DNA from 3 places in the Lysinibacillus sp. NPDC097214 genome. Region 1 is predicted to be linked to each of the others. Evidence: riboswitches for the same ligand, from Rfam matches in the RefSeq annotation. Region 1 holds a riboswitch; each other region holds the start of a gene.
What was found. Region 1 has a riboswitch for cobalamin ahead of ACQKMI_RS12965 (energy-coupling factor ABC transporter permease). Riboswitches for the same ligand answer to the same signal wherever they lie in the genome.
Positions count from the first base shown of each region.

Region 2: it holds a riboswitch for cobalamin, as region 1 does, so the genes downstream of both, ACQKMI_RS18635 (ribonucleoside-diphosphate reductase subunit alpha) here and ACQKMI_RS12965 (energy-coupling factor ABC transporter permease) in region 1, are expected to answer to the same signal.
Region 3: it holds a riboswitch for cobalamin, as region 1 does, so the genes downstream of both, nikA (nickel ABC transporter substrate-binding protein) here and ACQKMI_RS12965 (energy-coupling factor ABC transporter permease) in region 1, are expected to answer to the same signal.

Region 1 covers NZ_JBNNSS010000005.1:85,871-90,123, forward strand. The annotation lists gene ACQKMI_RS12945 (S8 family peptidase) at 1-143, opposite strand, end outside; gene ACQKMI_RS12950 (energy-coupling factor ABC transporter ATP-binding protein) at 375-1,211, opposite strand; gene cbiQ (cobalt ECF transporter T component CbiQ) at 1,211-1,981, opposite strand; gene ACQKMI_RS12960 (energy-coupling factor ABC transporter substrate-binding protein) at 1,985-2,257, opposite strand; gene ACQKMI_RS12965 (energy-coupling factor ABC transporter permease) at 2,259-3,005, opposite strand; cobalamin riboswitch at 3,327-3,511, opposite strand; cobalamin riboswitch at 3,934-4,117, shown strand.
Region 2 covers NZ_JBNNSS010000009.1:18,358-22,610, forward strand. The annotation lists gene ACQKMI_RS18615 (histidine phosphatase family protein) at 1-88, shown strand, start outside; gene ACQKMI_RS18620 (bifunctional adenosylcobinamide kinase/adenosylcobinamide-phosphate guanylyltransferase) at 37-429, shown strand; gene ACQKMI_RS18625 (ECF transporter S component) at 746-1,240, shown strand; gene ACQKMI_RS18630 (hypothetical protein) at 1,237-1,920, shown strand; cobalamin riboswitch at 2,030-2,219, shown strand; gene ACQKMI_RS18635 (ribonucleoside-diphosphate reductase subunit alpha) at 2,381-4,253, shown strand, end outside.
Region 3 covers NZ_JBNNSS010000002.1:270,283-274,535, forward strand. The annotation lists gene nikA (nickel ABC transporter substrate-binding protein) at 1-1,609, opposite strand, end outside; cobalamin riboswitch at 1,837-2,030, opposite strand; gene ACQKMI_RS05135 (DUF1572 family protein) at 2,173-2,709, opposite strand; gene ACQKMI_RS05140 (hypothetical protein) at 2,884-3,786, opposite strand; gene ACQKMI_RS05145 (RNA polymerase sigma factor) at 3,779-4,253, opposite strand, start outside.

The sequences.
Region 1 (4,253 bases):
ATTTGGTCCTTATTGCTAGCTACTTTCACTAGATCTTGGTTCTTTGCTGTTTTTTGTGGAGCCTCAGCGAAGGCAGAAGTAGCAGGAACCATTAGTGCTGCAGATGCTACTAAAGCGATAGATTTCTTCTTCCAGTTCTTCAACTGTTTTCCCTCCTTGGGTCATTAATTATTTGTGACATCTATACTATTACGAATGACTGATAGAAAAGTTTCGTAAATGAGGATATATTTTTCAAATATTCCATTCTATATTTTACCATATGTTTTATCCATCGTAGAAATTACGGTTGCCATTCCTACCCGATTTGTAAGATTGGAGTAGGAGAGGCGAGTGTATTAGCCGCGATAAATTCCAACTATGGACAAATTGTCTTATAACTGCTCAATCAGTCTGTATAAATCTTCCTTAGAACGAGGTATTTTACTATTATTCTCAAATAGTTTTTTATTTTGTAATGCAATGGCCACTTCGAAGACCCATGGGCGTTCAAGATGGGCTCTTTCGAGCAAATCCTCTTGAAAGAACAGTTCAACGGGATCCCCATTATAAATAATTCTCCCAGCTTCCATGACGATTATTTGATCTGCCCATTCATAGGCTAATGGGATATCGTGCGTCGCTAGTAAAATGCTTCGTTCACCGTTTTCTAACGTAGCTAAATAGTGTAAAACTTGTGCACTATAATAATTATCTAGTCCAGCTGTTGGTTCATCTAATAATAAAACGGATGGTTCCATTGCAAGTACTCCTGCCATTGCGACACGTTTTTTCTGTCCAACACTTAAAAAATGTATCGGCTTATCGAGCAATGCTTCAACTTCGGTTTGAGCGATAGCCCACGCAATTTTTTCTTCGATTTTTTCAGTTGTCCAGCCAAGATTTAGAGGTCCAAATGAAATATCTTGCTTAACAGTGCCAGAAAAAAGCTGGTTGTCTGCATCCTGAAAAACAATACCAACCTGTTGACGTAAGTCTTTTAATGCCTTTCTACTATAGTTAAGTGCTGTGCCTTGAAAGGTTATACTTCCAGCTGTAGGCTTCAAAATTCCATTTAAATGCTGGAATAACGTTGATTTTCCAGCTCCATTATGACCAAGTAAAGCAACTTTTTTTCCCTTTGGAATCTGAAGGGTAATGTCTGTTAAAGCATGCGTTCCGTCTGCATACGCATAAGATAAATGTGTTAATTCAAAGTATAAGTCTGTCATTAGAAAAAACCTCCATAAATGATGAGGAGTATAAAAATCGCAGCAATACCTAACCAATTTTTCGTGTTATAGCTGGCCTTTTCCTGCCAATAAACGGTTTCGCCACCACGTGCTTCCATCGCGTTGGTTAGCTCACGACTTCGTTGGAACATCTCGACAAATAAAGCAGCAATCAGCATTGAGACCGAGCGAAGCCACTGCATAGGGGAGCTGTATCCTAGACGTGCCTGCTGCGCAAGATGAATTTTTTGCATACTGTCTAAAAAGATAAAAATAAAACGATACGTTAGTTCTAGTAGCTCTACGAATAAAATGGGCAGTCGCCATTGTCGCAAGACGTAACAAATAGATTGGACTGATGTTGTGAGAATTAAAAAGTACAAACAGCTAATGCTACCAAGGACGATGAAAAAAAGCTGTTGCGCTGTCGCTAAGCTCGCACTGCCAACAAATATTGTCCAATGATGAAGGGAAAATGACCAAATAGTTGAAGGTAGCGTACTTGTTGCTGGCGCTATAGAAATTAAAATGGATACTAGACTCGATAGTAAAAAAAATCCAGGTAGCAATAGCAATTTTGCGTAATATTTAGCAGGGATTTTTGCACCTAAAATGATAAAAGCACTCATCACAATAAATGTAATGAGTGAAATTCGTTCATCTCTTATGATAAGCGACAATAGAAGAAGCCCAAGGGATAACGTCATTTTTTCTAGCGGATGAACAGACGCTAGTTTATTCATATAAGCATACTTATCAATGAGTAACATCGCTTAACCCTCTTTATGTTTACCGCGCATTAAGCCGATGAAATAGCCGATAAATCCGGCTCCAATAGCAGCTTGTAGTGCAAATAATAAACTTTCAATTTCACCACTTGGTGGCTCCCATAAACTTTCAAACCATGGCTCGTAGCTAGCATCTATTTCACCAATTGCTGCCTCCGCTTCACCATCAGCACCTTCAAAATCTGCGCCTTTTTGAATGAAGAGGGGAATGATTGCTAACAACACAACAACTGCTAAGAGCAATAAATTTTTTTTCATGTTAGTGAGCCTCCTTTGCTGAGAAAACACGTAAAGCCTTTAATTCACTCACATTATATTTTTTCAAGAAGTTCATAACAATCACTGTTAAAATGCCTTCACTAACAGCAAGAGGAATTTGTGTTAATGCAAAAATGCCAGCAAACTTTGTGAATGAAGCCATAAAGCCTCCGACCTCAGAAGGGAAGGCAAGAGCTAATTGTACAGAAGTGACAATATACGTACCTAAGTCACCAAGCATTGCTGCTAAAAAGACTGCTACTGAAAACGACAGTCCCATTTTTTGTGAGCCCTTAAATACATAGTAAGCGATAATAGGGCCCATAATGGCCATGGAAAAGGTGTTTGCTCCTAATGTTGTAAGCCCACCATGTGCCAAAAGTAAAGATTGGAATAATAATACGATTGTCCCGATAACACTCATCGCTAATGGTCCAAAAAGAACTGTCCCAAGTCCAACCCCTGTCGGATGCGAACAACTACCCGTTACAGAAGGGATTTTTAAGGCTGATAGCACAAAGGCAAAGGCACCCGATAGTCCTAATATCATTTTTGTTTCAGGATTTTCATCAATGGTTTTACGAATAGAACGTAATCCTAAAATAATAAAAGGAATCGATACGACCCACCAAAAAATCGCCCATTCGATTGGCAAAAAGCCCTCCATAATATGCATCGCAAATGCACGATCTGGCACGAATAAAAATGCCAATAAGAAATAACTAAGCTTCCAACCTGAGAATTTCAAAAATCTCTCCTCCTCACATTAAAATTTTTCGAATTAGTATGCGAACAAAACCAATTTCGCCTTGGCGTAATTGCGTCCGGATTTTGAATTGTGCATGCACAATTCATTCCTTTCAAAATCCGTGACATCCGCCGGAGGCTTTTTTTCATTCAGTAGGTGTTTTAGCCCAATTGGAACCATATCTGTACTCATCTACCACCTTGAGATGGAGTCTATTCTGAATGAAAAAAAACACTTTTCCGAAATTGGAAAAGTGCATAGCTTAAAAATGCAAATAAAATTCTAATCTGCTCAGCCGCACACCCATCCTCGTAGGTTGAAACGATCACATATTTTTCGGCAGGTCTCCTGGCTTTAGTTCAACGTTTTATAGGCCTTCCCATCCTTTGGACAGTGACATTATCTATAAAACTCCCTAGTACAGTGGCGGGACCGCGCCGGACTTAAACCGGCTTCCCTTTTAAGCGAAATGATGAACAATTCGCACCGAAAAAAGATAAAGTTGTGAGATTTCACGACAAAGTGTAACATGAATTTCCATATATATGCTATACTTTTTTGTGAAAAGATTTTAAATTGAGTGTCTATGTCGAAAATTTAGATAAATAGAATAATAATGTCATATTTTCTATAAAAATTTAATGAAAATGTCACAATTTAAGAAAGAAATATTGAAATTTTAAAAAAATAAGCTATGATAGAAACAGTTTTTAAATTTTAATCACAATCAATTATGCCTCGGCATAATTGCGTCCGGAATCGGCTTTGTGCTTGCACAAAGAACTATTTTCCGATTTCTTGACATCCGCCGGAGGCTTTAACTTCTTTCAGGGGATGTTTGGACACTTGATGAAGAATAACTTAAACTCGCATTCATCTCACCACCATATAGGTGGGAGATTTGCTGAAAGAAGTTAAAACAATAAATTCATATAAAACATCCATAAGTGCTTGAATATTTTCAAGATAATAGGGAAATCGGTGAGAGTCCGATACAGCCCCCGCTACTGTAATAGCTGATGAAATCGCGGATGCCACTAGTGAAAACTAGGAAGGCGCGAAAGTAAAAGGAAGCTTAAGTCAGGAAACCTGCTTATGTGATGATGCATGCAAACTTTTCGGAGGGAGAAGTTGAAGCGAAAGCGAGTACATATCTTTATTCGTTTTTTTTGGCTTCTACAAACCTTTACTCTTCGTCTAGAGTGAAGGTTTTTCTTTTTCCTAAAAGCAAATGAGGGGAGAAAATTT
Region 2 (4,253 bases), on a different contig from region 1:
AACGTTTACAAGAAAGGCTTGGGAGGAGGGAGCAAGATGCATGTCTTTATCGGAGGAGCATATAGTGGGAAAACCGACTACGTCATGAAATTACTTGCAGGTCAAAACGTTGAGCTAGTGGATGGTACTCTACCTAATGGCACTCTTACCTGTGATGTACTAGTTATTAAAAATATAGAGAAATGGCTTGTGACACAAGATCTTGAAGATGATGAGCCCCTTGTCAGAACCATTTTGACAAGACTAAAGACCCTTGAAGAAAATTGTACCTTATATATAATAGTGACCGATATGGGACGTGGCGTTGTGCCGATGGACAAACAGGCACGATTATTGCGTGATACATGTGGGCGTTTGTACCAGGCATTATTTGCTGAAGCCGAACAAGTCGTACGCATTTGGTACGGTATTGGGGAACAAATTAAATAATATAGTGACTTGAAGAATTTGTAAGGCTCTTTACAAAAGTGGGGATGACAAATGCAAAGATACATGCTATGTATATAAGTTGATTGGAGTGGAGGCTGGGCGACACCTCGGGGATCAGCAATAAAGGAACGAAGGCTAAAACCATCACATCCTGTGATAACGCCTTCGTGACCAACATAGTGTTGGCCCGAGACCCTGCAGCGAAGCGAATGTTTTCTGTGCGAAAGCGAAGCGGCAGCAACAAAGCGCCCAGCCGGAACGGAAATCAACCTACGATATGTTGACGAGCCAAATATAAAAAGAAAGAGGAAATGGAATGGATCGACAAAAATTGATGAAATTGACGCTCACTGCCATGGTAGCAGCAATTTGTGCAGTAGGTGCAGTTATTAAAATTCCTGCATTTATTACAACTGCAGCGCTTGACTCTGCACCTGCATTTTTGAGCGTTGTATTTTTATCACCAGTATTAGCTGGTGTTGCGGGAGTCATTGGGCATTTTATCTCAGCCTTGACTACGGGCTTCCCTCTAGGACCACTACATATAATTATCGCATTGGAAATGTTTATCGTTGTATGGATCTTTGGAGTTATGCATAAAAAAGGAATGCATTTCTGGAAATGGCCTGTGGCACTTATATTAAATGGTGTCGTGGCACCTTTACCATTTTACTTTATCATTAGTCCGGCATTTTACTGGACGTCATTGACTAGTCTTCCGCTGGCAACACTCATAAATTTAGTGATCGTTGCGGTTGTGATGCCAATTCTGTCGAAGGTGTTTGTGCGTAAGGAAGGTCGAGTCCATTGAGAAATGCAATGAAAATAGGTGAGCTGATTGCGACAACAGATAATGCCGCAGCAATTGGCGAAAAGATACAAGATGTTGTGTCTGCTCCAGATCAACTTACGGCATATTTTACCGCACGTGTTACATTTTTAGAGCAGCTTGCTGCAAATGCTTTACCAAGGCATATTTTACTTGCTAATTTTACAGGGGATGCTGCATGGTCTCGTTATGTTGCAGGTATTCAGCAAGTTTTTGATGAGGCTGGTCTTTTTTGTCCACCAATAGACGGTAGTTCAGAGACTAATATGCCAACTTTACAATCAGGTTTGTCAATCACGATGCTTGGGGAGCAGCAAAAACGCATAGCAACTAAGCATGAGCAGCTAAGTTGGTACACATATGGTCTGCCACTTGTAGGCAATGAAATCCTTGGACAGCCTGAGGATGTCGCACAGCTGGAACCTATTTTTCAAGCGTGGAAAGAGGGGCTCGTGCAGCAAGTATGGCCAGTAGGGTCAAAAGGTCTACAAGCAGAATTTACCCGACTTTTTGGCGAGCAACAGATCAAAAGTTCATTAGATGTTGAGAAAACGGCTGGTCCATGTGCAGTAGTTTTGCTAGGAATTGATTCAGAAAAAGAGCAGCTAGCACAAAAATATTTTCCTAGAAATTTTGAAAAACTACGTAAAACTGCATTGTAATCGGGCTTGCTTCGAGAAAAAGTAGCACTTTAAAAATTTTAAGGGGCAAAACGCCTATTGCAAGTGTAAACACAATATGTTAGATTTGTTTAGGAGTTAAAACACAATATATAGTAGTTTGGACGAGCGGTACCAAATATGGTTTAAAAGGGAATTCGGAAAAGAGTCATCTTAGGCCGAAGCTGTCCCCGCAACTGTAAGTGCTGACAAATGATGAAAAGGCCACTGTGAAGAACGGGAAGGCTATCATTTGGAGGAAGCATGAGCCAGGAGACCTGCCAACTTGTTCAAGACAGCAACACATTCTTCGGGGATTGAGAAGTGGAGGCGAGAGATTTGTCCACTTCTTAGTGTGCATGTCCTTCATTTCCATTTCCGATTTTACAGCGATCACGTAACCGATAGATGTTGCGTGATCGCTTTTTGTGTTGCTGGAGAAAGAAAGGGAGAGAATGTATACATGACAATTCAAATCGAACAGCAAATTGCTAAGCTCAAGAAAAGTTATACGGAGGATGAACTCGAAAGTTTTGTAAGATTATCGGATCGATGGCTACGAAAAAACGACAATGCGACATTTGAAGCATGGGCGGATGCGATGATTTTACAAACGCTTAGCCTAATTGATGAGGAGGAGCCTTACTGGACATTTGTCGCAGCTCAAGTTTATTTAGAAAAACTGTATGATCAATTTGCAATGCGCCGTGGCGTTTCAGTGCAGGATGTTTATAAAGGTTTCCCAGAACAATTAGCACGCTATACAGAAGCTGGTTTGTATCATGAATGTTTAACAACAAAATATAGTGAGCAGGATCTTCAAGAACTCGCTTCCTATTTAGAATCAAGTCGAGATGAATTGTTTACGTATATTGGCTTAAAAACATTAATGGACCGCTATGTAGTCCGTGATTACACGAAAACACCAGTGGAGCTACCACAGGAACGCTGGATGGTCATTGCGATGACCCTTATGCAAGATGAAACAGAAAATCGTTTAGAAAAAGTACGTGAATCTTACTGGGCAATGAGTAGTTTATATATGACTGTTGCCACACCGACTTTATCGAATGCAGGTAAAACACATGGCCAGCTATCTAGCTGCTTTATCGATACAGTAGATGATAGTTTACAAAGTATTTATGACACGAATACAGATGTCGCTACATTATCGAAATACGGCGGTGGCATTGGCGTTTATATGGGCAAAATTCGTAGCCGAGGCTCATCAATTAAAGGCTTTAAAGGCGCATCAAGTGGCGTTTTACCATGGATTAAACAGCTTAATAATACGGCGGTTTCAGTCGATCAGCTCGGTCAACGACAAGGAGCTATTGCTGTCTATTTAGATGTTTGGCATAAAGACGTCTTTACGTTTTTAGATTTACGCTTAAACAATGGGGATGAGCGTTTGCGTGCCCATGATATTTTCACAGGACTATGCTTACCGGATTTATTTATGGAAACGGTTGAAGAGCGCGGGGAATGGCATTTATTTGATCCACATGAAGTGCGAGAAGTTATGGGCTTTTCATTAGAGGATTACTACGATGAGAAAAAGGGTGATGGCTCTTTCCGTACTAAATATGCGGAATGTATCGCGAATCCATTATTAAGTCGTGAAGTCGTGCCAGCGATTGATATTATGAAGCGAATTATGCGCTCACAGCTTGAAACAGGCGTGCCGTTTATGTTCTATCGAGATGAAGTGAATCGCATGAACCCGAATAAGCATGAAGGGATGATTTACAGTTCGAACTTGTGTACAGAAATTTTCCAAAATATGTCTGCGACTGAATTCGAGTCTATTACCCTAGAAGATGATGTCATCGTAACACGTCGCAAGCCTGGAGATTTCGTTGTATGTAACTTATCATCTATCAATTTAGGTAGAGCTGTACCGGCTGGTGTTTTAGAACGATTGATCCCGATTCAAGTACGTATGTTAGATAACGTTATTGCACTTAATACAATTCCAGTAAAACAAGCAGAGCGTACAAACTTACGCTACCGTGGTATTGGGCTTGGAACATTTGGCTGGCATCATTTATTAGCTTTGAAAGAAATTCAATGGGAGTCTGAGGAAGCTGTGGAATTTGCGGACAAGCTTTATGAGCAAATTGCGTATTTAACGATTCGTGCTTCAAACAATTTAGCATGTGAAAAAGGGGCATACCCACTATTTGAAGGCTCGGATTGGCATACTGGTGCATATTTTGACAAACGTGGCTACGACAGTCATAAATGGAACGAGTTACGTGCAGCGGTTGCTGAAAAAGGAATGCGTAACGGTTATGTCATGGCGGTTGCACCGAACTCATCAACATCCATTTTAG
Region 3 (4,253 bases), on a different contig from region 1:
CCATTTGAGCATAAGGAATATCATATTCAGATGCACGGGGGTTAAAATCTTTCAAATATTTATGGTAAATAACGTTATTCGTTTCATATGAAATTGGATAGAATAATGCTTGGTCATGGAACATTGTTAAAATATCTTTATACAATTGCACACGTTCCGCTTCATCTGTCCCAATTAATAATTGATGGATTTTGTCATCAATTTGTGCTGCATTTTCTAGGCCTAATTTCGCTTCATAAACGCCATTTGCATTCGGTGTTGCTGATTCGTTTGCGAAGCTGTGTGGATCTGTTGGTGGACCGTTTGTGCGCCAGAAATTAATATCTACTTGATTATCCATTAATTTTTGGAGCCCTACCATTACATCAGCGCCTTCAAGGTTTAATTGAACGCCAATTTTTGCTAATTCCCCTTGCATTAATTCTGCCATTGGTTTTTGGATAGCGTCTGTGGCAATATAGATTAAATCTAATGTAAGAGATTGCCCATTTTTGGAACGAATTTTATCACCATTTTTTAATGTCCAACCTGCTTCATCTAATAACTGTTCGGCTTTTTCTGGATTAAATAGTATTGGTTTTAACTCAATGTTGGCATATGGAATAGCATCCCAAAACAGCGTATTGGCAACTTTTTCTGTACCATGGGTAATACTTTCAACCATTTGTTCTTTATTAACAGCGTATTGAAAAGCCTGACGTACTTTTAACTCTGCTAAAGGACCAGATTGTGTATTCAAAAGTAATGCACGTGTAGATAAAGGTTCAGATACTGCCGTTTTGTATTGACCGCTGTCTTTTAAGAAAGTGTGGTTATCTAAGCTAATAATGCCACGACCATAAATTAAGTCTAATTCTTCATTTTCAAATGCCAGTGAAATAGATTCTGAATCTGGTATAATTTTCACTTTCACTTTGTCTACCAGTGGCTTTTCACCCCAATAATGTTCGTTGCGGCTAAAAAGTGCATACTGATCTTTTTTATATTCGGTTAATACCCATGGACCTGTTCCAACCGGTGCTTTAATACCCTTGTTAGTTGTATCTCCCTCAGGGAATCCGTTTTCCCCTAAAAAGCGAAATGGTCGCACAAAAGCAAGTTCATTTAACACAGGATAATAGGGCGCATCTAATTGTAGACGAATTGTATAGTCATCTTCTTTCACAACATTAACAATATGATTCACCATCCCCATCCAGGAGTGTGTATCACGATCTGCTAAAACTGCATTAAAATTTCGAATAACATTATCTGCATTAAAAGCTGTCCCATCAGAGTATTTTACATCTTGTCTAAGATGAAATATGTAAGCTGTTTTATCGTCAGAAATTTCCCAGCTCTCCGCTAATTTCGGCGATATTGTCCCGTCATCGTTATATTCTACCAATGATTCATATACCATTGCTTGCGCAGTCATCTGGTTTGGTAAATAAGTATGCGGATTTAAAGGCCCTATATCTAATGGCCAGCCGATTGTTATCATTTTTCCTTCGTTATTATTTTTGTTAGAAGTTTTACTTTCATTACCTTCACTCGAGTTTGAACAGCCTGCTATAATGGTTAACATCAGTAGTAGAATGAAAGGTACTAATTTTTTAAAAAATATCATTATGATTGCTCCTGTCTATTCTTGGGTGTTAGAAAATTGAACTATATATGTTTCTCTACCAAACTTCTAACTTGAAACTCAAAGTAGCTCTTTGTTTTCACCTCACTTTGATATAAATTACTAAAATTAGAAAAATGCATAAAAAAAATCCTTATTCCACGTGAATAAGGATAGAAAAACTCATTAATAAAAGCCTTCCATCCATCTCCCTATCTTTCGTAGATCTACAATGAATCTTACTACAAGCAGGCATTCTGGCTTATGAATCTTCATTTTGCTTCACCTTCCCAAGTACTTACTCAGTGGTATTTGAAACAAAACTCCTCATTTACAGCTGCGGGACAGCATGGGATTTACACCCATTTTCCTTTAAATTAAGTGAAAAAGTTTTTTCACTCAAACTTGTAATGAACCATATTAAATTGAATATTAAACATAACACGCTTCAAAGATACACGTCAATTTTATTTTCTGAATATAATAAAGTTTTGCGATTTTTAAACAAAGATATTTATGTATATTCCACAAAAAAGCCATCACACACTAGTGCGATGGCTACACTTCTATCGTTGATGTTTTTTTAACATTGATTTTGTAAATTCCTGAGACTGTCCCTTTGGAATACTTAATGTTTGCCACTCCGAGCCCTTTATTAGCTTAGCGATGTAAACGATCTGACCGACATGTTGTGAATAATGGGACATTTGTCTTTCAATCGCATCTATCACGGAAAGCTGTTCTCCCCTTATCGTTACAAACCCTTGTAAATCAGCTTCCGTTAATTTTTGTAAAGCATCTAAAAATACTTGCCAGCCCTTTTCCCATACTGACATAACTTCTTCTTTTGTTTGAAGGCTAAACGTAAATTCCTCATCGCGATTTCTCGTTGCTTTCTCACCATCTGTCGTTAAAAAGTCAGTCCATCTTGATATCATATTGCCACTAACGTGTTTTACTATAACGGCAATGCTGTTGGATTCTTCGTTAAAAGCCCAATGCAGTTGTTCGTTATCTAGTTGTGAGAGTGTTTTATCCCCTTGTTCTTTGACACTTCTAAATCTTTTTTGGACAACATGTAAATACGTTTGCGCTACCGTCATTGTTGAATCCCCCATCCTCTTTTCTACTATTTTAATATAAACAGAATGAGATGTGCCAATTTGGTAACTAGTTGTTGCTAAAAATAAAGTATTACTTACTCACTGGGGGTTTTTTTTTACCACTGATCGCTAACCCTCACCAATCGAGTTTTTACAGGCAGTTTATCTTCCACCTTACTTCTTTGCGTTCTCTGAATTTATGTGCGGGATAAATTCCCTTGCAAGAGCAATCATTTTTTCTTGTACTTCCTGTTGATCACCATTTAATTGATAGCCTATTTGATATACATAGCCATTATAATACGTATAAAATTCATTGGCTCTTGTACTCATTTGATAAATACGCTTGTCTGCCTCATCATAATAATAGTATACATACGCGAAACCTTTATCTGGTGTCATCGCACGAAAATACAAAGGATTCATAAAGTTCAAACCTACATTCGTGATTTCCCCTAAAAATTCCTGACTTTCTTCCGTAACTTTATAGTTTACAGGATTATGATCTACATTTGTTACCGTCAAATTAATATATTGTCGATCTACTCCAGTGAGAGACTTTTCTTTATAACTAAATTGAAATTGCTTTTGCAGACTACCATCTTGCATATCTGACGTTACCGCATAGACCTCTTGTATATTTGATTTAAATGGAAGATCATCAGGGTCTATTAAATGAACAGCATTTCCCATAGTAGCCGCCGCTGCTTGCATAGCCTTGAAGCCTTGAAGCGGTGCATAAAATTTGATATTTTCGCGGTGAATAAATTGATCTGCTATTTGAAAATACTGACTGAACGTTGTCTCTGTTCCTTCAACTTCTGTTTGAAATAAATCGGTGAATGATTGTTTTTCTTCTTCATGAAGTATTTCTGTCGTTAAATGGTCCATCGGCTTCGAAGCTTGCCATGCAATAAATAGTAAGATAGAACATGTCATCATGACGGCCAGTGCACGATGCGGCCAAAGGTTTTTTGATGGATACGGCTCTTGCTGAACTTGTTGTCGAACCTTTTGAATGATTGCTTCTTTATGTGCTGAGACATCCTTCAATACATGCATTGTATGTTTATCCATGGAAAAGTACCTCCCATTCAATATGCTGTAAGTCTACTTTTAATAATTCCTTCCCTTTCTTTAAACGAGATTTCACGGTACCCTCAGGAATTGCCAGTAGCTCTGCAATCTCCTTAATCGTCATCTCCTCCAAATAAAAATAGACAATTGCTTCACGTTGTTTTATTGGTAATCGTAAAATGGCTTCATCTAAAAGAGCTTGTTCATCTTGACGAATAAGTGTATCTTGGAAAACAGTTTTTTGTTTGGCAAAAAAATTATGCTGAAATGTAATTTTTCGATAAGCCCAGCTTTTTAAGTAATCCTTACATTTATTAATGGTCATGCGTGCTAAATAAGCCTTCATCTCTCCTCTTTCTTCATAATGCTTTTGGTGATGATAAAATTTAATAAATACATCTTGAACAATATCCTCAGCTATTCGTAGATCTTTCGTATAGTAGTAAGCGATTCGAAATAAATGATCT